2 regions of the Paraburkholderia caffeinilytica genome follow, and region 2 is predicted to be linked to the other one. Evidence: predicted binding sites of a transcription regulator. Region 2 holds the regulator's gene; the other holds the start of a gene.

Region 1 (14,486 bases), on a different replicon from region 2:
CCGATGAACCAACCGATCTCTAGTGACCTGCTGTCGCGTATCGACAAGCTATTCATGGACCAAGACGCCACTGATCTGGAGGAGTCCCGTCGCCGACGAGCGCAGCGAGGCCTAGAGGTGCTCGTCGGCGATGACGTCAAAGCGTCATATGGCTTGCAGCTGGCTCTGCTCACTGCGGTGAACTTAGGCGTCAAGTGTTTCGCCGGCGCAACTGTGGTGCACGCGTCGGCAGACATGTGGCTGGCTCCGTGCCTGGTTCCGGTGGTCCGCTCGGGAACGCTAGGTGACGCGATCATCGAGCTTGGCGGCAGCCTGGTCGCTCGGAACAGAGCTGCGCCGCGCGGCCGTCATCTTCTGCTCGGTAACGCGGTCGCCGAAGAAGGCTCGCTCAGGCTGACCTATGACGGCTGGCGTATTTCGGTCGGGCCCGCGAACGAGGTGCCTCGGATGGCGGAGCGTACCTACTGTCCGCTTGCCGGCATTGCGGTCGCCGCCATTGCAGTGGGGGAGTTGTTCGCCGATTTTGCAGGCATCAACATCACGGCCACGCGGCGGGTTGTTGCGATGTCGCTCTGGCGGCCGGACCTGCCGTTTGAACACCCGGACGCGGTTGGCATGCAGCTCGCTGAATTGCCGCTCTCTCTGGGCCTCTTTGGACTCGGGCATCTGGGGCAAGCCTATTTGTGGGGCTTTGCAGCATTGCCGTACGCGTCGCCCGAAAGGGTGATGGTTCTGCTCTGCGATGACGATGAGGTAGAGAAGGTGAACGTCGAGACGGGCGCCTTGTTGACGGCTGCGGCGGTGCAACGGCTCAAGACGCGCGTGGTTGCGGAATGGCTTGAAGGACGCGGGTTCGTGACCAGGCTGCTGGAGCGTCGCGTCGACATGCAATTCAGGCGCACCGATCGTGAACCAATAATTGCTCTGTGCGGTTTTGACGATAATCAGCCGCGGCAGTGGCTCGCAAATGCTGGTTTCCAGGCGATTTTCGATAGCGGATTGGGCGGTGAGGCATTTAATTTTGACACCATCGCTTTTCATACTTGGCCGAATCCACGGATCGCCTCGGAAGTGTGGCCCCTGGAGTCCGCGTCGGAGGTCGCTCTGCGCGAGGCACGTAAGAGACAACAGGCCGATAGCAACGCGGCATATCAGACCCTTGGTGCCGACGAGTGCGGCCGCTTACTGCTCGCGGGCAAATCGGTCGCGGTGCCTTTCGTCGGAGCTATGGCAGCGTGCATCGTGCTGGCCGAAATGCTCAAGAACGTCAACGGTGGCCCGACATTCAGCGACCTGAAGCTTCGGCTCTGCGCGCTCGGCAACAGTCCTTTGGACGGGCGGCTGGCGAGCGAGGTGGCGACGCCGATGCGGGGCTTGGCAACGCAAGCCGCCAAGTAACTTTTGTAGGGTCTGCCTATCAAACTATGGCGGCGCAGCGGGTCGTCGGTGAATCGGGCAGTGGGCCATCTAACACGCAACTTTGAAGGTTGGTGAGCCATCGTCGACTGCGCCATCTAGCAAGGCCTTCCCCGGATGCGGATGCTGGGGAGGGATACGCGCCGCGATCTCAAGAACGGACTTTCCACTGATCACTGCCCGAGCGATGAACTGCTCTAAACCTGCTCTTTGGGCTCATACCACTCGCCGTGACATCTTGTGTACCTGACTTGCTTAGCGGGCAACGTTACAGTGACTATTCCCGGTCGCTTCAGTTTGGGATTTCTCAGGAACATCAAATAGCCGAGGCCTCGGCACATATCCTCACCGCTCTCGGCAACGAAATGCGCCAGACAGTTGACGCAGAACACACGATTTGATGTCGCCATCAGTTCACCCATGTTTGAGTAGGTGGGTTGAACCTGTTATCTGTTAGTTACGCAAATTTATTTCGCCAACATGTCCTTCTTCGTGGACAGGCGGTAACGCCAGGCCGGCAGCAAGTAATGCGCTCCGATGTCGTCGCCGGTCCGGTCCGCTCAGGCCGCCATCCGATGTTCGTAGTAAGGACGATGGCGATCGTCGAGAATCGCGTACTGTGCCGCGAGATTGCGTGGATCGGGATTGAGCCACGCGTCGATATGCTCCGGCTTGATGGGAATGATGCAGCGATCGTGGCCGGCGGCGGCAACTTCAGGGGGCGGCTCATCAGTGATGGCCGCGAAGGAGAGCACATCAGGCTCGCCAGGGCTTTGCCAGTGCGACCACAGGCAGGCGATTAGCATGTCCCGAGCGGGTTGCGGCTTGAACTCCAGGACCACGTTTTCCTCTAGCTCGCCTTCGGCGAGTTCGCGCCCTTCCAGACGATGTCGTTTCACGTTTTCATAGAACGCGTTCGCGACGATAAGACCGTGCGAATACCCAAAGAGTCCCTTCCAGAAGCCTTCCAGGTTGTCAAACCTGGCATTGTAAAGTCCGGGATATTTCTTGTCGTAGAACGCAGGCTTGCCAGCCGGGCGACAGTGATATCGCATGGGCTTGATGACACGCTTGCCGTTTTCCATGATCATGACCGGAGCATAGTTGCCGGGGAAAATTCGCGAATCGCGGTCTTTCAGTTCGGTGCGACGGAGATCGTCGAGCCCGTGCAGCGCCGACTCGATCTTGTTGGTTGCGATCCGTTTGCTTTCGGTGGCCGCCTTCGTCGTCTTGCTCTGCAGGGTGCGTTCCGCGTCGGCGAGTCGCGCGCGCTGTTTGAACAGTTCCTGCTCCAGCTTTGGGACCTGGTCGCGGGTGAACTGGTCAATCGCTTCCTTGATCCGCCGTTCCTCGTCGGTCTGGGGAACCGAGAACGCGGCGTCCATCGCCTTCGGAATCTTGATGTTGCTGCCCTCGGCGCGTTCCCAGTACAGCTGTGCGAACTCCCGGATGCTCATGTGCGCGCCAAACATCCTGACGTACTTGCGGTAGTCCGCCTGGATCTGGGCTGAATAGCACATGGTGGCTCTCCTTTTTGAAGGAAGGTGCGCGAATATGGTACGCCGGTTCCTAATGGAAGTTTCGTGTCGACGTGACGAGCGAGCCGAGCAGCGGGGAAACGTCGACCAGCCGGTGCGCGACGAGGTGGCGCACTTCACCCTCACGCTGCCAGACACCGTACACGGCAAGCAGTGACGAGCCGAGCGCTTCGCGTCGCTGCTTTTCCAGCAGGGACGGCCAGATGATGACGTTGACCTGTCCGGTCTCATCCTCAAGCGTGACGAACATCACACCCTTGGCCGTGCCCGGCCGCTGCCGGACCGTCACGATGCCGCAGGCACGAGCGAGCTGCCCGTTCCGGAATCCGGCCAGCGTCGACGCCGACAGCAGGCGCTGGGCAAGCAGGCGAGGGCGCAGCAGTTCCAGCGGGTGCCGGCCGAGTGTCAGACCGAGGGTCCGGTAATCGCTGGCGATCTGCTGGCCTTCCGTCATCGGCGCGAGGACCGGCGTCGCGTCGTCATCAGTCGCGCCGCGCAGCAGATCCCGGTCCGGTACCGCAGCCACCGCATGCCACAGAGCTGCGCGCCGGTCGCCGGCGAGCGAGCGTAACGCGTCGGCCATAGCGAGCGCCTGCAGGTCCTTGCGATCGAGTTGCGCGCGTCGTGCCAGATCGGAGACATCGGCAAAGGGCCGCACGGCCCGCGCGAGCTCGATGCGCGCGGCGGCTTCTTCCTTCAGGCCGCGAACCAGCGACATGCCGAGGCGCACCGGCGCGCGAGTCGATCTGCCCTCGACTGCCGAGTCCCAGTTGCTGAGCGTCACGTCGACGGGCAGCACCTTCACGCCGTGGCGCCTTGCATCCTGCACGAGCTGTGAGGGTGAATAGAATCCCATCGGCTGGCTGTTGAGCATGGCGACGAGGAACGCGACCGGCTCATGACACTTCAGCCATGCACTCGCGTAGACAAGCAGCGCGAAGCTCGCCGCGTGACTCTCCGGAAAGCCATATTCGCCGAAGCCCTGGATCTGCGCAAAGATGGCCTCGGCGAACTCGCGGTCGTAACCGCGCTCGAGCATCCCGTTCACGATGCGGTCGTAGTAGGCTTCGAGTCCGCCCTTGCGGCGCCATGCGGCCATCGCGCGACGCAACTGGTCAGCCTCGCCGGCAGTGAATCCTGCCGCGAGCATCGCGACCTGCATCACCTGCTCCTGAAAGATCGGCACGCCGAGCGTGCGCGAAAGCGCCTGCTCCATCTGTGGGCTCGGATAGGTGACGGGCTCCACGCCCTGCCGCCGACGCAGGTAGGGATGCACCATGCCGCCCTGTACCGGGCCCGGACGTACGATCGCCACCTCGATCACGAGATCGTAAAAGCAGCGCGGCTGCAGGCGGGGCAGCATGCTCATCTGCGCGCGCGACTCGATCTGGAATACGCCAACGGTATCGGCGCGACAGATCATCTTGTAGGTCTCGGAATCTTCGGCAGGAATGTCCTGCAGTTCGAATGGCTCGCCGCGCTTTTCCGAAATGACGTCGAGCGCGCGGCGGATGGCCGACAGCATGCCAAGTGCGAGCACGTCGATTTTCAGCAGACCGAGCGCCTCGATGTCGTCCTTGTCCCACTGGATGATCGAGCGGTCGGCCATCGCAGCGTTCTCGATCGGCACCAGCCTCGACAGCTTGCCGCGGCTGATCACGAAGCCACCACTGTGCTGCGACAGATGTCGCGGAAAGCCCAGCAGCAGCGCCGCGAAATTCGCCCACTGCACGATCAGCGGTGCTTCAGGGTCGAGACCGGCCTCGGCGAAGCGGTTGAGCAGATCGCGGCTGGAGTCGAACCACTGGTAAGCCTTCGCGACGCGATCGACGATCGCCGGATCCACGCCGAGCGCCTTGCCCGATTCGCGCAGTGCGCTACGTGGGCGGTACGTCGTCACGGCGGCCGTCAGTGCTGCCCGATCGCGCCCGTACTTGCGGTAGATGTACTGCACGACTTCTTCACGGCGCTGATGCTCGAAATCGACGTCGATGTCGGGCGGCTCACCTCGCTCTTTCGAGATGAACCGCTCGAACAGCATCGACGAGCGCGCAGGATCCACCTCGGTCACGCCAAGAGCAAAGCACACGGCCGAGTTGGCCGCCGAGCCGCGCCCCTGACACAGGATCCCTTCGCTGCGCGCGAACCGGACAATGTCGTAGACCGTCAGAAAGTACGGCTCGTAGCGCAGATCCCCGATCAGCGAGAGCTCGTGTTCGATCTGCTGCTGTACCTGATGTGGGATGCCCGCTGGCCAGCGGCGATGTGCGCCGATGTAAGTCTCCTGTCTCAGGTAGCTGGTCGGCGTATGGCCGACTGGCACCAGCTCGTCCGGATACTCATAGCGCAGCTCGTCGAGTGAAAACGTGCACAGGTGCGCGATCCGCAGCGTCTCCTCAAGCATCCGCTGCGGGTACAGGTTGGCGAGTCGCAGGCGCGATCGCAGATGCTGCTCTGCGTTGGGCGCGAGATCATAGCCGCACTCGGCTACCGGTTTGCCAATCCGGATCGCCGTGAGCACGTCTTGCAGCGGTTTGCGCGAACGCACGTGCATGACAGGAGCACCTGTCGCCACGACGGGAATGCCGTGGCGAGCAGCGACGTGTTCGACGGTGCCACGGTGGATGTCGTCCATTGCCCGGGCATGCAGCGTCAGGGCGATCCACGCGCGATCGCCGAAGGTCTGGGCGAACCACTCGACCTGCGTATCCAGCCTCTCTTCGTCGGCCGGGTAGTCCGGCGACAGGATCGCGACGCAGTCCGGCAGTGCCCGCAGGTGCCCGAAGGGCTTCTCGGGGTGCGCGAGATCCAGGGGGGCAATCCGGTAGCTGCCCTTGTGCGCGCGCATGCGGCCGAGCGTGATCAGCTCCGACAGGTTGCCGTAGCCTTCGCGTGTCATCGCCAGCGCGGTGAATGACAGGGCAGGCGTGCCGTCGGCGTTGGTCAGATGGAAGTGTGACCCGACGATGAACGGCAGACCGGCCTTCTTCGCCTCGACGTGGGCACGAACAACGCCGGCCAGCGAGCATTCATCCGTGATGGCCAGTGCGGCATAGCCCAGCTGCGCCCCACGTGCAGCGAGATCCTCGGCGTGCGATGCGCCGTGCAGAAAGGAAAAGTTGGACGCGCACTGGAGTTCCGCATAGTCGGGCAGTGCGCCGTAGGTCGGCGCCATGGGCGATCACCCGAACAGGCCGTGCAGGAACCAGCGCGGCTCGCGTTCCTCGACGGCGCTTACGCGCTCCCGGAAGACCCAGTAGTGCAGCGCGTCGTCGGACTCCGCGACAAAATAGTCTCGCGTCACCGGGTGCCCATCCTGCCAGCCGACCTCGATCCGTTCGCCCGGCGAGACCATGCGCAGCGGCGTGCCGTAGAACGGGCGGTGGCCGCGCATGATGAGCTGTACCGGGTTGTCCAGAAGCCAGGTGGGTCGCGGAAGATCTGGCGGTGGCAACATGGGCCTGGCGGTCTCGCCGATGGGAAGCCAGCGTGCGGCGACTTCCGGGCGGTGGTCGGCAACCGGAGCCGCCTTGAGCACGTTCTGCGCGCCGAGCCGGGCGACGAGGAGTTCCATCAGGCGCGCGTGATCCTGCGGCGAGCCGCCGGGTTCCGGGAACAGCGATTCGCTCGGCGCGTCCGCTTCGCGGACGTCCTTTGCATCGAGGCGAACGGCGATGACCGGCGCGGCCAGTTCAACGCGGCCCAGCCGTTCTTTCAGAAGACGCACGAGGTGGTCCTCGCGCGACGTCGGTTCCGCAAGGGCAACTTCGATTGCCGTCGGCGGCACCGCCGCGCGGCCGCGCTCATGCTCGAGCTCAAGCACAAACCGCTCGATCGCAAGCTGTCGGGCCGACAGCCAGCCGGTCATCTGCAGGATCAGGCGCCGCGCCGCGAACAGCACGGCCTCTGCGTGCTCGATCCGGTCGGGCAGCTCGAGTCGCGCACTGAAGGCGGGAGGCATCTCGAGCCATTCATACACCTCCGGTGCCGCGCCCGTCGCGCGATCGAGCGCATCCAGCAGCGCCGTGCCGCAGCGTTTCTTGAGGCCTGCGCGAGGCAGGCGCCGGACGTCGTCCACCGTTTCGCATCCCAGGCCGTCGAACCATTCGGCGTAGTGGCGCGCCGGCGGCAGGGCAGGTAACGGCACGCGACGCAGTGCGCGGTCGACGGATCGCAACGTGAGGGCAATGCCACCCGAGGACCGGGCGAAGAGCCACGCGGCCTGCCCTGTTGGTGCAACAGCAAGCGTTGCCGTTACGCCGAACGCGATCACCGTTTCGCGCGCGAGTCGGCGCAGCGGGCGAATACCGCCGAAGAGCCGCAGGCTCGCCGAGACGTCGACCAGCACGACCGATTCCTCCGCCAGCACCACGTGCGGGGTGAACTGCAGCAGGGCGAAGGCCACGCCACGAACCAGCTCCGCTTCACGGGTGAGATCACGTTCCCGGATGACCGCGTCGGGGACGAGCGTCAACACGCCACCGCGGCGCATGCCGGGCACGATCCCGCCCGAGTGCGCCGCGCGGTCGAGCGCGACAACGCGGTCCTTCTCCAGCACGACAAACCCGCCCTCATTGCGTGGCATCGACCAGCGCGGGAGAAACGACTCGAGGGCGAGGTGCGGCAGATGTACGCCGATCCAGAGTTGCATATCGGCTCAACAGGGCAGGTGAAGGTACGAGAGGAACGAAAACGGGTTCGTCGCGCTGCGGTCCGCGGCGCTTGACGAAGGTCACTTCAATACCGCCCCTGGCGGCTCGCAGCGCAAGCCGCAGCGGCGCCGGCGACGTCGCCTGGGCGGCCGCGAGCGGGCGAAACAGGAACAGCAGGGTGTCCGAGGCCTGCGCGGCCAGATGCAGGCGCCGCAGCGCTTCCTGCCGGACTTCGGCCTGCCAGAAGAGCAGGGCGCCGCAGGTGCCGGCACGCAGGATCTGCTCGGCGGCCCACAGCGCGTCAGCAGTGCGCGGAGCATGCAGTGCGCAGGCCTGCGCTGAGGGAATGTCCAGCCACGCCAGACCGGCCGGTTGCAGCCGGTGCGGCGGCTGCAGCAGGAGCAGGGGGCGGGATCCGACGGTCGCCAGTGCGGGCTGCAGCAGACGCAGTTCACCGCAGCCAGGCTGCGGTGTGAGCAGTTCGGTGAGCGCGCCAGCGGGCCAGCCGCCGCCCGGCAATCCGGAGGCCAGCGCGGCGTGGCCGCACGACACCACCCGATCGAAGCCGGCGGCCAGTTGAGATGCTCGCCATAGCGCGGGGTGGATTTCTTCAGGGTGACGCGGGAGGGCGCTCATGGGGCAAGAACACTGTATGGATATACAGTATCTAGTGTAGCGCTTATCTCCAAAAAATGTAAAAGGGGGTGGTCCGGAGGCCGCGGCCGGTTACAGCTGGGGTTCCGTGCCAAGCGGGCGCGAGACCATCTTTTGCGACATGGGAGGGAACCCCAGCGGTGACAGACCTGCCGGGTGGTAGGGCTTGCCAGAGAGGTAAGGGGTTCGTACCATGCCTGCACTCGACCGGTTGTCTGGATGGCGTAGAGAAAATTCGTTGTACGCCAAAAATTACAAGGCAGGTGGGCATGTACCGATTCGAAGATTACGACCTCATCATCGACGCGCGCAGCGAACGCGAATACGCCGTGGATCACATCCCTGGGGCAATCAACCTCCCCGTGGTCAGCAATGACGAATACGCCGAGGTCGGCACCTTGCATCGGACCGACAAAATGCGGGCATATCTGATCGGCGTGTCCTATTCGCTGAAAAACATTTCGCGACACCTTGACACCGTAATTGCGGGCCGCCCACGTCATGGCAGGGTGCTTGTATATTGCTTTCGCGGCGGAAAGCGCAGTCGACTTTGGTTTGATGCTCTCGATACGATCGGCTATAAGGTGGACCGTCTACCTGGTGGCTGGAAGGGCTATCGACGTTGGGTCAACGAGCAACTGACAAAGCTACCGCGGGAGTTCTCGTATGTGGTCCTGTCAGGCTCGACTGGTTGTGGAAAGACTCGATTGCTCGATCAACTCGAAGCCGTCGGTGCGCAGGTCTTGAATCTGGAGGCGCTCGCGTCTCACCGGGGCTCGGTTATTGGTGCGATACCTGGTACCCCGCAGCCGACGCAGAAATACTTTGATAGCCTGCTGCAACAAAAGCTTAGTACTTTCTCGCCCAGCCGCCCGGTGTGGGTGGAAGCAGAGAGCAAGAAGATTGGCAACGTGCAGTTACCGGAAGCGCTGCTCGAAACGATGCATATGAAGGGCAAGCCTGTCTGCGTGAATGCGCCGATGGCCCAGCGAGTCATATTGTGGCGAGAGGACTATCACCATTTCGAGCAAGATCCGGACGCCTTCGTATCGAAACTCGCCTCTCTGCGGAGCCTTATCGGAGGCAAAGAGTTCGAGGTGTGGCAGGAAATGGCCAGAACACGGCAAATACCCGAGTTGTTCGAGCGGGTCATGGTCGCGCACTACGATCCCGCCTATGCACGTTCGACACGGCGCAGTTATCCCGCACTTGCAGACGCACCAGTCGTTGACTTGCAGGAACTGTCGCCAAACAGTCTCCGCGCCGTGGCGCTTGCGCTCATTCAGCGCTTTGGCTAAACGACTCTTATCTCAATCTCACTAAAACCGTGTCATTGCCAATCGCCCCCGCGATACGGGTGGAATAGGGCATATTTGCCATGTCGTCTATGCAAGAAGCATATGGACGCAGAGAAATTTCCGCCTTGTAGCCATGGGTACCTTTCTTCGTGTTTCCGTTTGTAACTGAATTGGTGGAGGGGAAGGGAGGGCGGGTATGGTCATATCTTATGAATTGATCTAATCGGGACAGATTGACTGATTGGGATTGCTTCAAATATGACCACGACGATCGAAGACCGCATGATCTTGCTCCTGAATGAGCAGGCCCGCCTCGCGCCAAGTGAAGACGAAAGGCCAATGGGCGCACTTCGCAGGGCGTTCGGTACTCTGCTCCCGAGGCCCGAGCCTGGCCGGGGTTACTTGGAGCGGCTGACGGAATACACCCGTATTTCCATTCAGCGCTGGCGTAAGGTGTTTCATCGTCGACAACGACCCACGCCAGACATGATCGAGGCGCTGGCACGTCTTTTCCCGCACTATGCTTTCTGGCTTGTCACGGGCATTACAGACGCGGCCAATGGCCATGTTGCACCGGATAACGCGCAAACATTTCCGGAGCGCCTGTATGCGCAGTCAGATGGCGCATCCCTGTATTTCCGCAGATCACTGGTTCTATTTCGTCGCCTGTTCGAGGAGTCGAGCGTCAATCTGCAAGATGACCATCAGCGCATGTATGCAGCGGAACGCACCAGGCCGCTCGCTCACTGGCACGACAGCCCGCTTGTCGATGCGGCTTACCGGATTTCTCAATCAAGGGAGTACTGCGAGCTGCATGAGATCTGGGAGTCCCGCGAGAAGTACCGGGCTGATAACTTGAAACGCATCTGGCCAACATCCCCTGACGATCGGCCGTGGGTGCAGCGTGCGAAGGAAGCAAAGGAGCAGGGGCTTTCGTTTCCTATACTGGGCGTCGATCCCCGCACATCGCACCAAGACCACTGCGATCTTTACTACGTCCCGCGAGTGCCCTGCCCAACGCGCTTCGCATTGAGCGTTCTAAACACATCGCCGGCGGATCTGAGAGACGAGGAGTTGAAGCGTCTGCGAACATGGCTGGAGCAGTTGCAGGACGACGACCTGTTCGTGTTCTTTCAGTATCTCGAGCATCACGGCATCGACCGCGAGTTAATTTTCCCGTTGGAGCCCGGAACCATACGATTCGCATGGCTCGGGATGGCCGACTCCGAGATCGAACAGTTCGTTAATTACGTGCAAAGCCAGCGTTCGAGTCGACCGCGCGATAAGTATCCAGCGCGGATGAGCAGAAAGCTGGCGTAGCACTCGTGTGCATGAGGTGGCCCGGCGATTCGCCGGAGTGAAGATGATTTGTTGGATTGGAAACTATGAGCGACTGTATCAGCATTGTGTGCCCTTCTTGTGGGGCCGATCACGGTGATGATGGATGGGAAGTCTTGCAGGAAAACGAAGTCCATCAAATGAAGTGCGAAGTCTGCCGCGCGGAATTTTTCGTATCGATCTTCGAGTGCGAAAGATGCGTGGCAGACAATGTGATTTCGTCTCAATCTGAGCATGAAGTCAAGAATCGGACGTGTCGTGCTTGCGGACATCGCCCCGAGATCGAAGGCCAGGATTATGAAGAACCTTGTCTATGAACGAGCCGTTAGTGCCGATGTCGAGCAGGTGGGCATTCGTCTCTATCAGGTGCCAGGCGGTTTCATTGCGGAAAGGTATCTGATTCAGGGTGACGAACTTATGCTGGTTCAGATTATGCCGATTTCATCAAAAGGCGAGTTTGAAAAGTTCGCGCTTTCGGACCCACATCATTCGGTTATGCGGGCAATTTATACGGAAGTGCGAAACATTGTCTGGGCGGATGGGGTTGGTGAAGTAATCTAGATGGATCGACCGTAATGGAACTGAGCTTTGATGCCGTTATAAATGCAGCGGATGAATTGGAGTTGATACCGCTTGTTAGCGACGCAATTCGATCGAAGGGAGCGGAATGGTTTGTGTTCGTTTCGTTGCATCCGACCGATCATTCAGCCAGTCGCTCCACCCATCGATTCTTGATCGGTTGTCGCCCTGAATGGTGCCAACTGTACAACGCGAACCGATGGTATCTGACGGACCCTTGTCTCGATTACGCACGATCGAACACTGCGCCAGTGTTGGGCTCGGAGTTGCCAGTCCGGACTGCTGGGCAAAAGCGGATGCTTGAGGTTGCCGCGGAACACGGGTTTCTCAGCACGTTCCTCATTCCTGCGCACGCTAGCGAGAAAGGCCGGATTGGAGCTCTCTACCTTGGCTCGAGCGTGAAGCCCGAGGAAGGTGAGCCGAAACTCAGAGAGGGAAGGGCATTTTTCCGGGCCCTGGCGTTGGAGCTCCTCGATTGGTCATCGCGGGGAGTGCGAGAAGATGCGATCAGAAAGTGTGGCCTTTCACAACAGGACGTGCAGTTGATTGGATTCGTAAGATCTGGCTTCAATGCAGGTGCGATCGCCGATGAGCTGAAAGTGTCTTCGACGACTGTCTACAGGCAGTTCCAACGGATCAACGAAAAGATTGGCGTTTCGCACATTACCGCGGCGGTGCGGTTTGCGGAAGAAAATGACATCTTTGCGCAGCAATAAGGGCGGGTTCTGGCTGTCGACGCTATTACCAGCGACCGCGACGGCATTCTTCATTTACCGGCATCCCTGGCTGTTTTTGCTGTTCTTGGTTGTGGTGGTTCCTGCCGCTGACGCGGTTATCGGGCAGGACGTGGAGGTCACAAACCAGAGGGCGAGCCGAGCGCCGAGCGGTCCTGTAGTCCCACTCACTTACATTTGCGTGTGGGGCGCTGCGGTGCTTGTTGCCCTCGAAAGAGCGATGACCGCGAGGCCGCTGGAGTTTGCCGGGCTCGTTATTGCCTCAGGGGTGCTGAGTGCTTTCGCGATGGCGCACATTCACGAGGTAATGCACCGGGGCGGGCGTGTATCCAGGCTGATCTCCGACGTAGCGCTAGCAGTCGCTGGATACCCTCACTACCGGGTCGTACATCAACTCCACCACGGGCATGTCGGCGATCCGCGATTTGGCTCAACGGCCCATGTTGGCCTGTCGGTTTGGTGTCACGTCGGCCGCTCCTTCTTCTCGGCGCTGAGATCCGCTATTGCTTACGAGCTAAGCCAGGCCCGCAGGTGGAGGGGAAGCCGGCTCCTGCAGATCGTCCCGGTCAGCGTAGCCGTCGTGGGCCTTTTCGCGTGGTTTGGTGGGTGGCGTGGGGCGGTCTTCTACGCGGGGCAGGGCATAGTCTCTGTCTTCGTCGTAGAGGCGGTTGGCTACCTGCAGCACTATGGCCTGTGTGGTAGTCCTGACGACCTGGGCAATCAGATTGCGTGGGACGTTAATTTCTGGTTGTCCAATCGCCTATTCGTAAATAACGGGCTTCACACCCACCATCATCTTGAGCAAACGCAGGCCTATGATCGCCTGGTTCACGCCGGGAGAGCGCTTCCTGGCGGCTATCTGCACATGTTTGGCCTGGCGTTAATTCCACCGCTCTGGTTCTCGGCCATGAACCATAGGCTATCAAAGACAAGCCACTAGCATAAAACACTGGCGGCCGCAAGGCTAAGTGGGTCTCTTGAATTCGTCACATCATCTGTTGGAAAGTGTCACTACGGTGTTGTCTTGGTAGTGCGCTTGCGTGCGACAAGAGCGAGCATGCGTTCGGCGAACATTGTTATCTCGTCTGGGGTCATGAGCTCGGCGAGAGACATCGTAGTGACGGTTTCGCGTAATTCGTCGAGATCGGTATCGCCGCGGACACTGAGCTGGGGATAGGTCGACTCCAAACGCGCGACCAGCTCAGCGTTGAGTGAGCGCTGATTCTTCGTGGCGGATTCGTTCAACTGGTGGTAGAGGGACCACGGTAGCCGGAATTGTGAGCGGTAGCTGTCTTTCATAGTGACATTTGACACTACGTTGGCGCTGGAATATAGTGACAATGTGTCACTACCACGTAGTGACTATAAAGCACCAGAGGAGAGAGAATGGGTGACATCGTTCGCTCGCAGTGTCGACTCCCCCGAGAGCTGAATGAGTGGCTCATCGATCGGGCAAAGCAGGAGGCACGGTCAAAAAATGCGCAGCTGATTGTCGAGCTTCGTACTCGTCGGGCCGAACTGGGAGATGGGGTGGTCTGCAAGGAGTGCGCGTCGGATGCGCCCTCCGCGTCGCCAACGTCGCGACAGGAGCAGGTATCAGAAAGAGATTAAATTGGTTCGCATCGCGCGGCCGGATTTTGGCGAGGTAACGCCAGACAGGGAAGGGCCGGCGTGGAGGTACGGGTAGTAGAAGCGGTCAGCGTCGATGTTGCGAGCAGTGGCGTCGACCTGACCAGTTGTTGGAACCTGAGAGGTCGACAATGGCTAAAGCCATTATATCGTTCGGGCACAGCCGGCGACATAACGTGAGCGAGGGGGGAAGTCATGCTTGATTTCATCTCGTTAGCCCAGCAATGCGCGCCGAACGTCCACCCCACGACGCTTCAGGCGGTCGTGAGGACTGAGTCCGGCTTCAATCCGTACGCGATCGGCGTCGTTGGTGGCCACCTTGTTCGCCAGCCGCGTGACCGTGCTGAAGCGGTGGCGACGGCAAAAGTGCTCAATTCACAAGGCATCAATTTCAGCATGGGGCTTGGACAGGTCAACAAGGCCAATCTTGCCCGCTACGGATTGACCTACGAAACGGCCTTCGATCCGTGTGCGAACCTGCGCGCGGGCAGCGCGATACTGCGCGAATGTTATGAGCGGGCGACTGCGGCAATGGGGCAGGGTGCGCCGGCATTGCGTGCGGCGATCAGCTGCTACTACAGTGGCAATTTCACGCGCGGCGAGTCAGCCGACGCCGGCGGCACCAGTTATGTCCAGCGAGTTGTTGCC
Region 2 (17,446 bases):
GATTCGCCATATCGGCGTGTCGAACGAAACACCCTGGGGCGTCGCGCAGTTTCTGCGCGCGGCCGAAAAGCTCGGCTTGCCGCGCATCGTCAGCATCCAGAATCCGTATAGCCTGTTGAACCGCACATACGAAGCGGGTTTGTCCGAGTACGCGCATCGCGACAACATCGGCCTGCTTGCGTATTCGCCGCTGGCCTTCGGCTGGTTGTCGGGCAAGTATGAGGGCGGCGCGCGTCCGGCGGGCGCCCGTATCACGCTGTTCGAGCGCTTTCAACGCTACAGCAAGCCGCAAGCGATTCTGGCAACCACGCGCTATGTGGAGCTGGCGAAGCGTCACGGTTTGTCGCCCGCGCAGTTCGCACTGGCTTTCGTCAACAGCCGGCCGTTTTTGACGAGCAATCTGATTGGCGCCACGTCGCTCGATCAACTGAAGGAAAACATCGCCAGCGCCGAGGTGAAACTCTCGCCGGAGGTCCTCGCGGAGATCGACAGGCTGCATGAATTGCAGCCGAATCCGGCGCCTTGATGCTGTTGAGGTGTGGGTTGGGTTGAGGTGTGAGTTGATGCGTTTTACCAGCCTCAGCCTCAGCCTCAGCCCAAGCCCAAGCCCCGCTTCAGCGAATCTTCAGCGTCGAGCGCACCGCATTGAGCGCCAGTAAGCTCACCACCGCGCAGAACATCAGATAGAAACCGGGCGCGAGTTTATTGTCGCTCGCATCGATCAGCCAGGTGATCACGAAGGGCGCAAAGCCGCCGAATATCGTCACGCCGATGTTGTAGCTGACCGCGAGACCGGTCGCGCGTGTCTGCGTCGGAAAAATCTCCGACATCAGCGCGGGCAGCGCGCCGAAGTATGTCGCCTTCAATACGCCGATCCAGATCAGCGCCAGCAGCATCGTGGCGAACGAGGGATGCGCATTCATAAACACGAAGGCCGGATAGACCGTCAGCAGCATCAACGCCGCGGCGATTGCCATGATGCGGATGCGTCCCAGGCTATCGGACAGGTGGCCGGCGAACGGCGTCAGCACCGTCAGCACGATTCCCGTTGCGAGCGTCGCCGAGAAGCCGGTCGACGCGGGCAGGTGAAGTTGCTTGATCGCGTAGGTCGGCATGTACAGGATCATGTAGTTGGCCGCGGTCGAAATGACCAGCGAACCGACCGCGAGCAGCATGCGGACTTTCTGCGTGCCGAACAGATCGCGCAATGGCGTGCGGGTTTTCGGCTCCGTGTCGAACTCCGCGCCTTCGTCCACGTAACGGCGAATATAGAAGCCGACCGGGCCGATCGCGAGGCCGAACAGAAACGGAATACGCCAGCCCCACGATTCGAGTTGCGCCGCCGTGAGCTGGCTCGTCAGCAACGCGCCGAAACCGGAGGCGAGCAGCGTCGAGAGGCCCTGGCTGGCGAACTGCCAGCTGCCCATGAAGCCGCGCCGCTCGGGGGCATGCTCGACCAGAAACGCGGTCGACGCACCGAACTCGCCGCCCGCCGAAAATCCCTGAACGAGCCGCGACAGCATGATGCCGGCCGGGGCCCACAAACCGATCGCCGCATACGGCGGCATCACCGCGATCGTCAGCGTGCCGATCATCATCAAACCGATCGACAGCAACAGCGACACCTTGCGTCCCGCACGATCCGCGAGCGAGCCGAGCACGAGTCCGCCGAGCGGCCGGATCATGTACGAAATGCCGAAGGTGCCGAGCGTGAGCATCAACGAAATCGCTTCGGTGCGCGCCGGGAAAAACAGCTTCGCGATCGTCACCGCGAAAAACCCATAGACGATGAGGTCGAACCACTCGAGCGCATTGCCGATAGATGCCGCGAGAATGATGCGATGGACCTTCGCGGCGGACGGCCGCGCGGCGCTGGCTTGCAAGGTGGATGTGCTCATCGTGGCGTGTCTCGTGACGGATGCGGCTAACAGTGAACTGCGGGCGTGATGGAAGCGTGCGGCCGGCGTACTGCCTTGATCGCTCAGGCCGCGGCTTCCGTGGTCGTTGCGCTTGCGTGCGGGGCGTTCTCGCCGAGATCCCAGAAGAGCCCCGCCATGATCTGCAGGCCCTCGCGGACCACCGGTCCGAGCAGATGCTCATTCGGCGCGTGCTGCGAGCAGGCCGGATACGAATGCGGCACCCAGATGGTCGGCAGGCCGAGCGTGTCGGCGAACACCTCGTTGGGCAGCGTGCCGCCGAGATTCGGCAGCACGGCCGTCTTCTTGCCGGTGGTCTGTTCGAGCGAGGCGATGGCCCAGGTGACCCACGGATCGTCGGGATTCAGACGTGTCGCCGGCGCGCCGCGCTCGACGCCGATCTCGACCAGCGAAAAGCCATGTGCGTCCAGATGGGCGCGCAGGTGCCGTTCGAGGTTTTCCCAGTCGGTGCCGACCACGAAGCGCAACTGGCAATGCGCGAACGCCGACGCCGGAATCGCATTGACCGGGTTCTCGGGATTGCCTGCCTTGAAGGCCAGCACTTCGAAGCTGTTCCAGCCGAACACACGTTCCGGCGCCGTGAGACCGGGCTCGCCCCAGTTATCGTCGACGGCCGGATCGCCCGGGCCGCCGCCGACCGTGATATCCGCCAGGGCACGACGCACCGCCTCGGGAATCGGCGGCGGACGCAAGCCGTCGACAGCGATCACGCCGCGTGCATCGACCAGACTGGCGAGCGCATTCGCCAGCACGATGGCCGGGTTGCGCAGCAGACCGCCCCAATTGCCCGAGTGGTGTGCGCCATCGCGCAGGTTCAACGAGAGCTTGAAGTTCACCGAGCCGCGCGAGCCGAGAAACACCGTGGGGCGGCGCGCGGCGAGACGCGGACCATCGGAGGCGATCAGCACGTCCGCGGCCAGTTCCTGTCTGTGTGTGCGGCAGATCGTGTCGAGCCCTGGCGAGCCGGTTTCCTCGCCCATCTCGATCAGCAGTTTCGCGTTGAAGCCGAGCTTGCCGCCGCGCGCGGCCAGCACGCTCGCGAGCGCGGCGAGGTTGATGGTGTGCTGGCCCTTGTTGTCGGCGGTGCCGCGGCCATACCAGCGTTCGCCTTCGACGGTCACGGCCCACGGCGTCAGCGGCGCGCGCCATTGACTGTCGTAGCCGCGCACGACGTCGCCGTGGCCGTAGATCAGCACGGTGGGCAACCGGTCGTCTTCGTGACGATGGGCGATCAGGAATGACCCGAATCCTTGCGCCGGGTTATCGACGATGCGCGTGCTGAAGCCGAGTCCTTCGACTTCGGGCGCGATTTCGTCGGTCAGATACGACAGCAGCGTGGCGGCGCGGTCGCTTTCCTGGCTCTCGGTGCGAAATCCGACGCGCCGGTTGAGGTTCTCAAGGAAGGCGCCTGATTCGAAATGCTGCGTGGCGTGTTCGATGGCCTGATTGCGGCTCATGTTTGTCTCCGATGCGGGGTGCGGGGATGGCGCCGCCGCGCCGCCGTGCGTAGCACGTCCGGCTTGCTGCCATCATTTCGAAACGATTCTAGGAGGCCGTTATTTTTGTCACAATGATCGTCTTTCGAAGCTTGCGTTGCCGGAAAGGCAAAGCTCGGCACCCCGGCGCACGGCTGCATCCGCTTGCATAAGGCATCGCTCATGGCACTTTCATTACACGGCATTGCATTGCGCTACTTTGTCGAAGTGGCGCGCACCGGCTCGATCAGCGACGCGTCCGCGCGGCTGCATGTGGCCGTGTCGGCGATCAGCCGGCAGATCGCGCGGCTCGAAAGCGATCTCGGCGTTGCCCTGTTCGAGCGGCGGCCGCGCGGCATGTCGCTCTCCGAGGCCGGCGGGCGTCTGCTCGTCTACGCGCAGCGCAGCCTGCTCGAGGCGGAGCACGTGATGAAGGAGATCGGCGGCCTCGAAGCATTGCACGGCAGCATGATCAAGCTCGCCAGTTCGGAGGGATTCGCCGCGGACTTCCTGCCCAGCGCGATGGCGGCGTTCCGCCGCCACTATCCGGGGATCGACTTCACGCTGTCCGTGATGGCGCCGGGCGAGGCCACTCGCCGGGTGCGCGACGGCGACGCCGATCTCGCGCTGACGTTCAGTCTCGCGTCGGAGAAGGGCGTCAAGGTCGAACACACGGAGCGGGCACCGGTGCTGGCGCTGCTGCGCGCCGATCATCCGCTGGCCTCGCGCGCGAAGGTGTCGCTCGCCGATTTGCAGCGCTATCCGCTGGTGCTGCCGGAGGCGGGCACGACGATCCGGCAGTTGATCGACATCACCTGTGCGCTCGAAGGCGTGCTGCTCGAGCCCGATCTCACCTGCAACAACAGTGCCGCGATGTACCGCTACGCGCAGAAGTCCGGGGCGATCATGTTCACGGGTCTGCTATCGGTGCGCGACCGTTACGCCGACGACGGCTTTGTCGCGATGCCGCTGACGCATCCGCAGATGCGCCAGCGCAGCATTCAGGTGCAGACGATGGCCGGACGGCAGTTGCCGCCGTCGGTGAAGGCGTTCCGCGACCATCTGATCGCAGAAATCGGCGGTGCGAAGCCTGCGGATGCTGCGACGCGGAAGCCGGCACGAAAGCGAGGCGAGGCGCGTTGAAAGGCAAATCTCCCTGCCGGACGCCGAATCACGACCTAAACTGTGGGGACGGAGCGGGCCGGTCGGCTTCTACTGCGCGGCTGGCGGTGCTGCGGCCTATACCAGTGGTAGGATTCAGCCCGAAAAATGGAGCGCGGTGCGCAATGCATGCGGCGTGCCGTCCACAACAGAGCGATAGGACTCAGGACATCGAATGGCGCAACAAAAAACAAACCCAAAACTTGAGCAGGCGCTGACGCGCGGGGATCTTGCAATTCGTCAGGCCAACTCGGCCCGGGCGACGGCGTTGCTGCGCGCGCTGGGCAAGATGATCGTCGAGGCGTCGGCGACGATCGGCGTGGAGGCATTCACGCTGATTCCGGACGGCGACAAGATTTACGATCCGACCGACGGACTATGGCCGCAGGAATTGCAGGTTTCGCTCGACGGCCCTGTCGAGGAAGCGGATCCGGACGAGGTTCGCACGGTCCGGTTGATTGCCGATGATCCGGGCACGGTGTTCAGGGTTGAATGGCAGCGGGCCGACGGGAAGATCGGGCGTCAGGATGGGGGGCCGTTTGCAACGGTGGCTTTTATTTCCGATGTGGAGATTCCCTGGACGGATGATGAGGATTGAGGTTTTTTTTGTCTTTGCGGCGCGTTCTTGTCGGTGTGCTTACGGTGTTGCCTTTCCTTGAGTTGCTAGTGGTCTGTTAGCGTTCGCCCCTGTGCGGGGCAGGCACCTACTTTCTTTGCCGCCGCAAAGAAAGTAGGCAAAGAAAGCGGCTCACACCGCTCATGCTAAGTGGGCGCCGTAGCTTGCAACGGGTAGTGGTGCATCTGGAATCCGTGCCCGCGCCCCTGCGTGCGCTTGTGACAAAGGGCTCATCAGCCCCCACTCCGCACTGCGTGCGTCGCGGACGGGTCTGCATGGGAAACCAGTGGCTTCGTTTGAGTGCGGTGGGAACCATCGGCTTCGCCTCGGCGAGGCGCCTCCGCATTCACCTAGCCCCCACTTCTAATGATCTGTCGGTGTGCTGCAATCACCGTCCCAACCCCGGTCACAATCACCGCCGCAATCAAAGTCGCGACTACAACCACAACTACCGTTCCACTCACAATCGCGGTGACGGTGGCAGTGACGATTGCGATTGCAGTGGCGAAGGCGAAGGCGAAGCAATGATGAGTCACGGCCCGGTGGTAAGACGCGAGCGTCAAACGTAGCCGGTGATTTTATGAAGTGCTCTTCGGCGCGCGCAGCGCCGCCGGAAGAATGACGCCCGTGTCACTAGGCTATGCAGGTGCACGAACACAGATTCCAGATGCACCACTACCCGTTGCAAACCACGGTGCCCGCTTAGCATGATCGGTGTGAGCCGCTTTCTTTGCCTACTTTCTTTGCGGCGGCAAAGAAAGTAGGTGCCTGCCCCGCACAGGGGCGAACGCTAATAGACCACTAACAATTCAAGGAAAGGCACCAAACCAAGAAGCACTAACAATTCAAGGAAGCGCACCAAACCAAGAAACACAGCCAAAAACCACAAAACAGGCAAGCAACTCAAGGAAAGACCACTGCCGCAGGCAAACAGCCAGAAAGCGCCGCAACGGCAAAAAAACCTCCACCCGCTTCGCGAAAAAACCCAGCCCGCAGGGCCCCAAAAAACCTTATTTCATCATCCTGCGCCGAAACAAAACCGCCGAAACAACAAACCCACCCACCGCATAAACCGCCAGCACGGCAACATGCAAAACAGCACCATCGACAGGCCGCGCAAGCATAGCCGGCCGAATCAGATCGACCGCATGCGCCAAAGGCAAAAACTCAGTCACGATCCGCGCCGCGGCAGGCAACTGTGAAACCGGAAAGAACACCCCGGACAGCAGCAACATCGGCGTCAACACCAACGTCTGGTAAAACATAAAGAAGTCATACGACGGGGCGAGCGCCGTCACCACCATCGCGACACTCGCGAACGCGAGCCCCGTTAGCACGATCACCGGCAACGCCAGCAGCATCGACGGGAAACTCGCGTAGCCCAGCGCGCCCGCGACCAGCATGATCGCCGCGCCTGAAAGCATCGACTTGCTGCCCGCCCAGATCACCTCGCCAAGCACGATATCGCCGAGCGTCAGCGGCGTATGCATGATCGCCTCCCACGTGCGCTGAACGTGCATGCGCGAAAAGCCCGAATACATCGACTCGAAACTCGCCGACATCATCACGCTCGATGCCACCGTGCCCGCAGCGAGAAACGCGATATACGACACGCCGTCGACGTGCCCGACCATCAGCCCAAGCCCGAAACCCAGGCCGAACAGATAGATCATCGGATCGGCAAGATTGCCGAACATCGAAGCGATCGCGAGCTTTCGCCACACCAGATAGTTGCGGCGCCACACCGCAATCCAGTTCACGGCGTTGGCAGGGAAAGCGGCGAAGGTTTCCTGCTTCGGCGGTGCCTCGCCGTGGGGTTCGTAAGTGCGTGCGTCCATTGCGTGTCTGTTGCCGTGTCGTTATAGCGGTAGAAGGTTGTGAGCAGAGCGGCTGTCGATTCGCGTCAATCCTGCATCTCGCGCCCGGTCAGACGCAGGAACACGTCTTCCAGATTCGCCGGGCGATGCAGATAGCGCAGATCGGCGCGTTGCTTGAGCCGGGCATGCACGGGCTGTGCGTCGTTCACATAGCAGAAGAGCGTCTCGCCGCTGATCTCGGTACGCTCGACAAGCGGCGCCAATTCATCGCGCAACGCGACCGGATCGGGCCCGAAGATTTCGATCACGTCGCAACCGATCTCGGATGAGATCAATGCACGCGGTGCGCCTTCGGCGATCTTGCGTCCTTCCTCGATCACGCAGAGGCGGTGACACAGCCGTTCGGCTTCTTCCATGAAGTGCGTGGTGAGCAGGATTGTCTTGCCGCGTGCAAGTAGCGAGCGCAACCGCTCCCAGATCAGGTGGCGCGCTTGCGGATCGAGGCCGGTGGTCGGCTCGTCCATGATCAGCACGTCGGGGTCGTTGACGAGCGCGCGAGCCAGCGTCAGGCGTCGCTTCATGCCGCCCGACAGTTCGCTCACACGCGCATCCGCCTTGCTCTCGAGGCGCGCGAATTCGAGCAGCGACGGCACCATTGCGCGGCATTGAGCGGCGCTCAGGCCGAAGTAGCGGCCGAACACCAGCAGGTTTTCGCGGACGGTGAAATCGGGATCGAGATTGTCGAATTGCGGCACGACGCCGACACGCGCCCGTGCCACGCGCGCGCGGCCGGGAATCGGCTCGCCGCACAGGCGGATCGCGCCGGCATCCGGTGCGGCGATGCCGAGCAGCATGCGCAACGTCGTGGTCTTGCCGGCGCCGTTCGGGCCGAGCAGGCCGAAACACTCGCCAGCGTTTACATGAAACGACAGTCCGTCGACGACCGTTTTCTCGCCGTAGCTCTTTTTAACCTGGTGGAATTCAATGGCGGCTTCAGACATGAATCGATCGAGGCTCCGGGAAAAGACGTAAATGGCCGGTAAGGCCGCTCATTCTATGGCATTGGCAGCGAGGTGTTGATCGCCGCCGACCATGCCGGCCGGCGTTTCTTGCGTTGCGGCAAAGGTCCGGGGGCGACCCCAATCCGGCCGAAACCCGCCACGAATCCAGCACGCACCGGTTTAGGGCGCACTTAGCGTTTTCCATCCCTTGCAACCTGAATTGCGGCGCACCATGATTCATTCAGACCGCGTTCCTCGCGGAATGGGAGAAAAATCATGGCGAGCTACCAAAAAATCCTGCTGTGCTACGACGGCTCGCGCGAAGGCCGCAAAGCGTTACGTTGCGGCGCCGACCTGGCGTTGGACCTGAAGGCGGAAACACACTTGTTGTCCGTGGTTGACATGCGCTCGAGCATCGCGCAAAGCGCAGGCCTGCTGACCGATGTGGCCTGCGGCAGTTTCGAGAAAACAGCCCGCGACATCCTGCAGGAAGGGGTGGACTGGCTCACCGAACGCGGCGTGACCGCACAAGGGCATTTTGCGTTTGGCCATCCGATCGACGAGATCGCCAATCTCGCCAGCGAATTGCATGTCGACCTCGTGGTGGTCGGCCACCGTTGCCGCACCGGTCTGTCACGATGGTGGATGGGCGCGGGGAATACACAACTGCTCGACCGGGTCTCGTGCAGCATTCTGGTGGCGTGCTCCTCTGCGCAGGAGCAGCAAGCGGCGGCGGCTTGACGCACGGCGAGAGGAGGGCGCGGGCTGGGCTGAATAAGCCGAACTGAATCGGCTGAACTGAATCAGCTGAATGTGGCACGCGACCGAACGGTCGCGCGTTCACGGCGATCGTTCGGCCAAACTATGATTCGCACCTACGCCCCCGTCGATTGCGCCTGCCGGGCGATCACTTGTTCAAATCGACCGCGGCCAGTTTCCACGTGAACAAACCTTCGCGCCGCAAGATCGCCGAGTAGCGCGCGTCGCCAGCGCCATGCTGGTAGTTGACGACGAACTCGTTGAGGCCGCGGTAGCCCGCCGTGGTTTGCGGCGGCTGCGGTGGCGCGGCGCTGTTCCCCTTGTTAGCTGCGCCGTTGGCAGTATTGCCGGGAACAGGGGGTGTCGGTTCTTGTGCAGGCGCCGTTGTGGCCGGCGGATTGCCGGCGCCCGCTGGAACAGGTGGTCGTTCTCCCGGGTTGCCGCGCGGCGGCATGCCGTTCAGCAATGCCGCGACGCCGTCGGGTGTCGCATAAGCGTCGACCAGGGGGCCGATCAACGCCACACCGATCATCGCGCCAATCGCCGCGAACGGATTGCCGGTGCCCTGGGTGTCGAGCCGGCGTGTCAACAGGCCGGTGACCTGCTGCTTCAGGCTCTCGCGCAATGCGGGAAAGTCGACGTATTCATTGACGGTTTGCGCATCGCGCGCATCCGCCGCGCGTTTGAGGTTATTCAGCGCCATGTAAGGCGACGCGTAACCGAACCCCAACGCGACGATCACCGCAATCACAATCAAGGTGACGATCAGTGGCCGGGTGGCGTTGCGCCTCGTACGTGTTGAAACTGCCATCGAGTGGGGCTCTCCATCAGAGGGGATCTAACGTGGACCGCTGTCACGCGAAAACGATCCCACGCGATGCGATATTCGAGAAGGCGCGAGCGAGTGAAACACGACTGAAACACTTTACGCCCGGCGTCGCACAGCCGCACAGCCGCAGTGGAATGCCGCGCACGGGCGAGGACAGTTTATGACTCGAACACCGCGCCGTGCACGTTGGCTTCATCTGCGATGCAACGGTCGATCATGCGGCACACGGCGTCTACCGTGCCCACCATGATCAGCCGCGACGGACCGTGATATACGCGCACCGGCGCGCGACGCGCGGGTTCAGCCGTATTCAGCCCGGAATTCAACGATACGCGAGCAAAAGCCGGCAGCGAGGACGGCAGGCTCGATACGCCGGCGGGCGCGTCGAACAGTGACGGAGTAACGGCGGAGGACGCCTCGATCAGTGAGCAAGGCACCAGCTTGCGCAGATGACGCAGACGACCGAACTGGCGAAAAGGCAGCAGGCGGGCAAGGCGTTCCATGAGTCTCTCCAGGCGATTCAACGTTGGGGCAGCTTTGGGTTGGCTGGCGAGCCAGAAGCGAGCAGGGGTTAGAACTCGCCAGGGCGGATCAGCCCGACGGCGATACCCTCGAGCGCAAATTCCGCGCTGCCGGTTTCAACGAAGATGTTCTCGTAATCGGGGTTCTCGGCGATCAGCTCGATACCGTTCGGCCGCCGCTTCAAGCGCTTGACCGTCACGTCGTCGCCGAGGCGCGCGATGATGATCTGGCCGTCTTTGGCCTCGCTTCTCTTCTGCACCGCGAGCAGGTCGCCGTCGAAGATGCCCGCGTCGCGCATGGACAGCCCGCGTACCTTCAGCAGGTAGTCCGGCTTGCTCGAGAACAGCGCCGGGTCGCACGCGTAGTGCTGCGAGATATGTTCCTGCGCGAGGATCGGGCTACCCGCGGCAACCCGGCCGATCAGCGGCAACGACAGTTGCATGATGCTGGCGTGCGGCAGCGTGAACTGGTACGGCGAATCTTCCGCCCCGCCCAGCAGGCGAATGCCGCGCGATGCGCCGGCCGCGAGTTCGATCACGCCCTTGCGAGCCAGCGCCCGCAAATGCTCTTCTGCCGAGTTGGCCGAGCTGAACCCCAGTTCGGCGGCGATCTCCGCGCGGGTAGGCGGAAAGCCGGTGCGTTCGATGGCCCGGCGGATCAGATCGAAAACCTGCTGCTGTCGTGCGGTGAGTTTGGTCATAGCGCCACTGTATGTATGAACAGGTGACTGTATTTTTATACAGTATTCCGCGCAATTCAAGCTTTACTTTAAGTTCGTGACTTTGGGTGGCGCTCCAGCGTCGTCCAAGGACGCCATAACACCCGTTTTCGTGCCGCAACGCCTTATCCGGCCGTCATTACCACTTTTGCGTATTAAAAAATGAAGAAACATTATTTTTAATGATGAAAGCTCTTCGATAGACTGCCCTTCGAGTTGGCGCTCATGTGCACGTGACCGCGACGCAAGACAACACCACACGCTGTTTCAGCGGACCACAACGCGGAGAAAGTTGGCATGAATCACCAAGGCACGGGGCTGGCTGGCAGGACCAGAAAACTTATCGCGGCGCTCGCATTCGGCGCAGCCGGCACGATCGCCGCGGTTGGCGTCACGGCGCAGGCACATGCAGCCGACGCCACGTTGCTGAACGTGTCGTACGACCCGACACGCGAGCTTTACCAGGACGTCAACCAGGCATTCGGCAAGGAATGGAAGGCGAAAACGGGCGAGACGATCACCTTCAAGCAGTCGCACGGCGGCTCGGGTGCGCAAGCACGCTCGGTGCTGGACGGTTTGCAGGCGGACGTGGTGACGCTGGCTCTTGCCTACGACATCGACGCGCTGGCTAACAAGGGTCTGCTCGACAAGGGCTGGCAAAAGCGTTTGCCGGACAACGCCTCGCCGTACACGTCGACGATCGTGTTTCTGGTGCGCAAGGGCAACCCGAAGCACATCAAGGATTGGGACGATCTGATCAAGCCGGGTGTGTCGATCGTCACGCCGAATCCGAAGACCTCGGGCGGCGCGCGCTGGAACTACCTGGCCGCTTGGGCCTATGCGGAACATCAGCCGGGCGGCAACGACCAGAAGGCCAAGGAATTTGTCGGCAAGCTTTATAAGAATGCCGGCGTGCTGGATTCGGGCGCACGTGGCGCGACCACCAGCTTCGTGCAACGCGGTATCGGCGATGTGCTGATTGCGTGGGAAAACGAAGCGTTCCTCTCGCTGAAGGAATTCGGACCGGAAAAATTTGAAATCGTCGTGCCGTCGGTGAGCATTCTGGCCGAGCCGCCGGTTGCTGTGGTGGACAAGGTGGTCGACAAGCACGGCACGCGCAAGCTGGCCGAAGCCTATCTGAACTTCCTGTACAGCGAGGAAGGCCAGGAAATCGCCGCGAAGAATTTCTATCGGCCGCGTTCGAACAAGGTGCCGACCGAGCTGATTTCGAAGTTTCCGAAGCTGAAGCTGTACACGGTAGACGATTCGTTCGGCGGCTGGGCGAACGCGCAGAAGACGCACTTTGCCGACGGCGGCGTGTTCGATTCGATCTACTCGCCACAGTAACGGGCACTCAGTCGAACGAGATGCGCGCCTGGACGCCGCGGTCGGCACCGCAGTTGAAGGTCGCGGTTGAACGCTGCAGTTGAGCGCAGCCGATGACCGCATTAGTCGCACCTCGCCAGAAAGCGCGCCGTCCGGCGCGCTTTCTGGTCAGCCAGGCAGCCGAAAAAAGAGCCGCCGGCCTCAACCCTGAAAGAGTACTGAGCATGACGACGTTCACCTTCCGCAAACCGAGCGCGTTGCCCGGTTTTGGCCTGACACTCGGCATCACGGTGGCTTATCTGAGCCTCGTGGTGCTGATTCCGCTCGCGGCGACCTTCCTCAAGACCGCGACGCTCGACTGGGCCCAGTTCGTGCGCGCCGTGAGCTCGCCGCGCGTGCTCGCGTCGTATCGCCTGACGTTTTTCTCGGCCCTCGGCGGCGCGCTGATCAACGCGGTGTTCGGCTTTCTGGTCGCGTGGGTGCTGGTGCGCTACACCTTCCCGTTCAAGCGTATCGTCGACGCGGTGGTCGATCTGCCGTTCGCTTTGCCGACCTCCGTGGCCGGCATTTCGCTCGCGGCGGTGTATGCGGGCAATGGCTGGATCGGCCAGTTTCTCGAACCGCTCGGCATCAAGGTTGCCTTCACGCCGGCCGGTGTGCTGATCGCGCTGACCTTTATCGGTTTGCCGTTCGTCGTGAGGACCGTGCAGCCGGTGCTCGAGGAGTTCGAGCGCGAACAGGAAGAGGCGGCTGCGTGCCTCGGCGCGTCCCGTTGGCTGACGTTCCGGCGCGTGGTGTTGCCCGCGGTGTTCCCGGCTTTGCTCACGGGTTTCGCGCTGGCGTTCGCACGGGCGCTCGGCGAGTACGGCTCGGTGATCTTCATCGCCGGTAACGTGCCGATGAAATCGGAGATCACGTCGCTGCTGATCATCACCAAGCTCGAACAGTACGATTACGCCGGCGCCACGGCGCTGGCGGTCGTGATGCTGGTGGTGTCGTTCCTGATGCTGTTGTTCATCAATACGCTGCAGTGGTATCTGCAGCGCCGCACGAGCCGTGGCGGCGCAGGCCCGGCGCCTGCCGCCGCGAGTGCGGCGGCAATCGGCGTGGGCGGAGGTGTGCAATGAGCCGCCGCTCCCTGAATGGTACGGATGCCGCGGTTGTCGCCGTGGCGCCGCGCGCGCCGCTCAATGTCGCGCGCCGGCCCGATCCGGTTACCGAGCCGCCCGTCGTGCGCTGGATTCTGACCGGCATCGCGTTGCTGTTTCTCGCGCTGTTTCTCGTTGTGCCGCTCGTCGCCGTGTTCTATCAGGCTTTGAGCAAGGGCATCGGCTTCTATCTGGAATCGCTGGTCGATCCGGATGCGTTGTCGGCCATCAAGCTGACCGTTATCACGGCCGCGATCGCGGTGCCGCTGAATCTCGTGTTCGGCCTCGCTGCTTCGTGGTGTATCGCGAAGTTCGAGTTCCGCGGCAAGGCGTTGCTGACCACCTTGATCGATCTGCCGTTCTCGGTTTCGCCGGTGATCTCCGGTTTGATCTACGTGCTGATGTTCGGCGCACAGGGCTGGTTCGGTCCGTGGCTGCAGAATCACAACGTGCAGATCATCTTCGCGGTGCCGGGCATCGTGCTGGCGACGATCTTCGTCACGTTCCCGTTCGTCGCGCGTGAACTGATTCCGCTGATGCAGGCGCAAGGCAACGACGAAGAAGAAGCCGCGCACGTGCTCGGCGCCTCGGGCTGGCAAATCTTCCGGCGCGTCACGCTGCCGAACGTGAAATGGGGTCTGCTGTACGGCGTGATCCTGTGCAATGCGCGGGCGATGGGCGAGTTCGGCGCGGTGTCGGTGGTGTCCGGCCACATTCGCGGCCAGACCGACACGATGCCGCTGCACGTCGAAATTCTCTATAACGAATACAACTTCTCGGCGGCGTTCGCCGTGGCGTCGGTGCTGGCCTTGCTCGCACTCGTGACGCTCGGCCTGAAGCTGCTCGCCGAGCGCCATATGTCGGCGGAACTGTCGGCCGCGCGCGATGTGCCGGCGTATGCAGGACCGGTCACGCCGCCGTCCGCTCCGCAGTCCGTCAATGCATCGCATGCACCGCATCAACACGCGCTCAAGCAAGGAGAGCTGTAATGGGTATCACCGTTCGTAACCTGCAAAAGCGCTTCGGCGATTTCGTCGCGCTCGATAACGTTTCGCTCGACTTTCCGCCGGGTGAACTGGTTGCGCTGCTCGGGCCGTCGGGTTGTGGCAAGACCACCTTGCTGCGTGTGATCGCCGGCCTCGAATACGCGGATGCCGGCCAGGTCGAGCTGCAAGGCCAGGACGTCGCGACGGTCGGTGCGCGCGAGCGTGAGGTCGGCTTCGTGTTCCAGCATTACGCGCTGTTTCGTCATATGACGGTGTTCGAGAACGTTGCGTTCGGCTTGCGTGTGAAACCTCGCAAGGAGCGGCCCTCGGAAGCGGTGATTCGCGAGAAGGTGCATGAACTGCTGAAGCTCGTGCAACTCGACTGGCTCGCGCAACGCTACCCGTCGGAATTGTCGGGTGGTCAGCGCCAGCGGATTGCGTTGGCGCGCGCGCTGGCTGTCGAACCGAAAGTCCTGTTGCTCGACGAACCGTTCGGCGCGCTGGATGCAAAGGTGCGCAAGGAGTTGCGCAGCTGGTTGCGTCGTTTGCATGACGACCTGCATATCTCGACGATCTTTGTCACGCACGATCAGGAAGAAGCGCTCGAAGTGGCCGACCGGATCGTCGTGTTGAATCGCGGGCATGTGGAGCAGGTGGGCAGTCCGCAAGACGTGTACGACCATCCGCAGACCTCGTTCGTCTACGAGTTTCTCGGCGCGGCGAACCGTCTGCATGGCAACGTGGATGCGAGCGGCTTCGTGGTCGACGGCGCGGCGCTGCCGGTCGCGATCAAGGCTGACTTCAAGGGGCCGGCGTTCGCGTATGTCCGTCCGCACGATCTGCAGTTGTATCCTCAAGCGTCCGGCCACCGCGAAGGCATCGTGGTCGACGTGCGGCGCGTGGTGACGCTCGGCGGCTCGGTGCGCGTGGAACTGGCGGGCCGTGAAGGCAATGTGCTCGAGGCGGAGCTCGATCGCGAATCGTGGCGCGATCTGCAACTGACGATTGGCGACGGCGTGACGGCCGTGCCGCGCGCGTTGCGCGTATTTCCGGCGCAATAAGCGGCGCGACGAGCAGCAGCGCAAGCAACACCAGCAACATGAGCAGCGCAACAACACTCGGCGTTTCAATCAAACTCTAATAACTCAACTCTGGCTCAACCGGAGACATACAGATGAACTTTCAGCAATTGCGCTTTGTGCGCGAGGCCGTGCGTCAGAACATGAATCTGACCGAGGTGGCGAACGTGTTGTACACGTCGCAGTCGGGCGTATCGAAACAGATCAAGGATCTGGAAGACGAACTCGGCGTCGATATTTTCATCCGCCGCGGCAAGCGTCTGACGGGCCTCACCGAGCCGGGCAAGGCGGTGCATCAACTGATCGAACGGATGCTGCTCGACGCGGAGAATCTGCGCCGTGTCGCGCGTCAATACGCGGATCAGGACAGCGGCCACCTCGTCGTGGCGACGACTCACACGCAGGCGCGCTACGCGTTGCCGAAGGTGATCCGTCAATTCACCGAGGTGTTCCCGAAGGTGCATCTGGCGCTGCGCCAGGGCAGCCCGCAACAGATTGCGCAGATGATCATCAACGGCGAAGCGGACATCGGCATTTCGACGGAAGCGCTCGACCGCTTCCCGGATATCGTCACGTTCCCGTGCTATTCGTGGCATCACATCGTGGTGGTGCCGAAGGATCATCCGCTGGTTGGGCGCGAGAACCTGACGCTCGACGAGATCGCTGAATTTCCGATCGTCACCTACGACCAGGACTTCACGGGCCGCTCGCACATCGACCAGGCGTTCGCGAAAGCGGGCGCATTGCCTGACGTCGTGTTGACCGCGATCGATGCCGACGTGATCAAGACCTACGTCGAACTCGGCATGGGCATCGGCGTGGTGGCCGCGATGGCCTACGATCCGAAGCGCGACACGGAACTGGTCGCGCTGGACACGCAGCATCTGTTCGAAGCGAGCACGACGCGGGTCGGCCTGCGCAAGGGCGCGTTCCTGCGTGCGTATGCGTACCGGTTGATCGAGATGTTCGCGCCGCAGTTGAATGAAGCGGAAATCGCCGCGCAGTTGCGCGAGGCGGTTTAACGAACGGGTATCCGTTTTTTCACGCATGGCGGCGCGCGGCGCATCGCTTACAATCGCCGCCATGAATACTTTGACTTCCCCTTCCTCTTCCGGTACGCCTTCCGACGAAGGCGCAACCCCCCAACTGCCCCGCATCGCCGTGCTGGCCACCGGCGGCACGATTGCCGGGGCGGCCGCGGACGCCACCAACACGTCCGGCTACCAGGCGGGCGTGGTCGGCGTCGATCAATTGCTGGCTGTGGTGCCGGCTTTGTCCACGGTCGCGCGGATCGCGCCCGAACAGATTGCCAGCGTCGACAGTAAAGACATGGAAATGTCGCTGTGGACCACGCTCGCGCAACGCATCAACACGCTGCTGGCTGAAGACGACGTGGACGGCGTGGTGATCACGCATGGCACCGACACGCTCGAAGAAACCGCCTACTTGCTGCATCTGACGGTCAAGTCGGACAAGCCGGTCGTGCTGACCGCTGCAATGCGCCCGGCATCGGCGCTGTCCGCCGACGGTCCGTTGAATCTGCTGAACGCAGTGACGGTCGCGGCGCACGCGAGTTCGCGCGGGCAGGGCGTTCTGGTGGCGTTCAACAACCGGATTCACAGCGCGCGCGACGTGGTCAAGACGAGCACCTACGCGGTCGATGCGTTTCACTCGCCCGAGATCGGCGCGCTCGGTTGGGTGCAGGACGGCCGCGTCGAATTCCAGCGCGGCGTGGTGCGTCCGCACACGCTCGCAACCGAGTTCGTGATCGGCGCGAAGTGGCCGCATGTGGGGATCGTCGTGAGTTACGCAGGCGTATCGAGAATTGCGGTGGACGCGTTGGTTGCCGCCGGTGTCCGCGGTATCGTCGTGGCGGGGACGGGCAACGGCTCGATTCACGCCTCGATGCAGCAGGCCTTGGCCGATGCCGCCTCGCAAGGCGTGGCGGTGGTGCGTGCGTCGCGTGTGGGTTCGGGGCATGTGATGCGCAACGGCGCGGCTGCCGACGACGCACTCGGTTTCGTTAGCGCGGGCTCGCTGAATCCGTACAAGGCACGAGTGCTGCTGATGCT

The links. The regulator LexA, encoded in region 2, represses DNA repair genes until DNA is damaged. The targets are predictions, from matches to a motif close to ACTGTATNNNNATACAGT.
Region 1: the regulator LexA is predicted to act here: its motif matches at 8,254-8,271, upstream of imuA (translesion DNA synthesis-associated protein ImuA).

What each region holds. Positions count from the first base shown of each region.
Region 1 is NZ_CP031468.1:12,838-27,323, forward strand. Features, by position in the region: gene DSC91_RS36570 (hypothetical protein) at 4-1,398, shown strand; gene DSC91_RS36575 (SOS response-associated peptidase family protein) at 1,977-2,936, opposite strand; gene DSC91_RS36580 (error-prone DNA polymerase) at 2,986-6,129, opposite strand; gene DSC91_RS36585 (Y-family DNA polymerase) at 6,136-7,605, opposite strand; gene imuA (translesion DNA synthesis-associated protein ImuA) at 7,526-8,242, opposite strand; gene mnmH (tRNA 2-selenouridine(34) synthase MnmH) at 8,530-9,558, shown strand; gene DSC91_RS36600 (hypothetical protein) at 9,817-10,878, shown strand; gene DSC91_RS36605 (hypothetical protein) at 11,194-11,457, shown strand; gene DSC91_RS36610 (autoinducer binding domain-containing protein) at 11,472-12,191, shown strand; gene DSC91_RS36615 (fatty acid desaturase) at 12,169-13,149, shown strand; gene DSC91_RS36620 (Arc family DNA-binding protein) at 13,221-13,508, opposite strand; gene DSC91_RS36625 (lytic transglycosylase domain-containing protein) at 14,034-14,486, shown strand, end outside.
Region 2 is NZ_CP031467.1:3,892,960-3,910,405, forward strand. Features, by position in the region: gene DSC91_RS33670 (NADP(H)-dependent aldo-keto reductase) at 1-526, shown strand, start outside; gene DSC91_RS33675 (MFS transporter) at 615-1,898, opposite strand; gene DSC91_RS33680 (M20 family metallopeptidase) at 1,982-3,394, opposite strand; gene DSC91_RS33685 (LysR family transcriptional regulator) at 3,596-4,555, shown strand; gene DSC91_RS33690 (hypothetical protein) at 4,749-5,171, shown strand; gene DSC91_RS33695 (ABC transporter permease) at 6,200-7,027, opposite strand; gene nodI (nodulation factor ABC transporter ATP-binding protein NodI) at 7,093-8,007, opposite strand; gene DSC91_RS33705 (universal stress protein) at 8,284-8,748, shown strand; gene DSC91_RS33710 (DUF2939 domain-containing protein) at 8,915-9,577, opposite strand; gene DSC91_RS33715 (hypothetical protein) at 9,754-10,098, opposite strand; gene lexA (transcriptional repressor LexA) at 10,167-10,817, opposite strand; gene DSC91_RS33725 (sulfate ABC transporter substrate-binding protein) at 11,133-12,182, shown strand; gene cysT (sulfate ABC transporter permease subunit CysT) at 12,386-13,288, shown strand; gene cysW (sulfate ABC transporter permease subunit CysW) at 13,285-14,298, shown strand; gene DSC91_RS33740 (sulfate/molybdate ABC transporter ATP-binding protein) at 14,298-15,356, shown strand; gene DSC91_RS33745 (CysB family HTH-type transcriptional regulator) at 15,470-16,396, shown strand; gene DSC91_RS33750 (asparaginase) at 16,458-17,446, shown strand, end outside.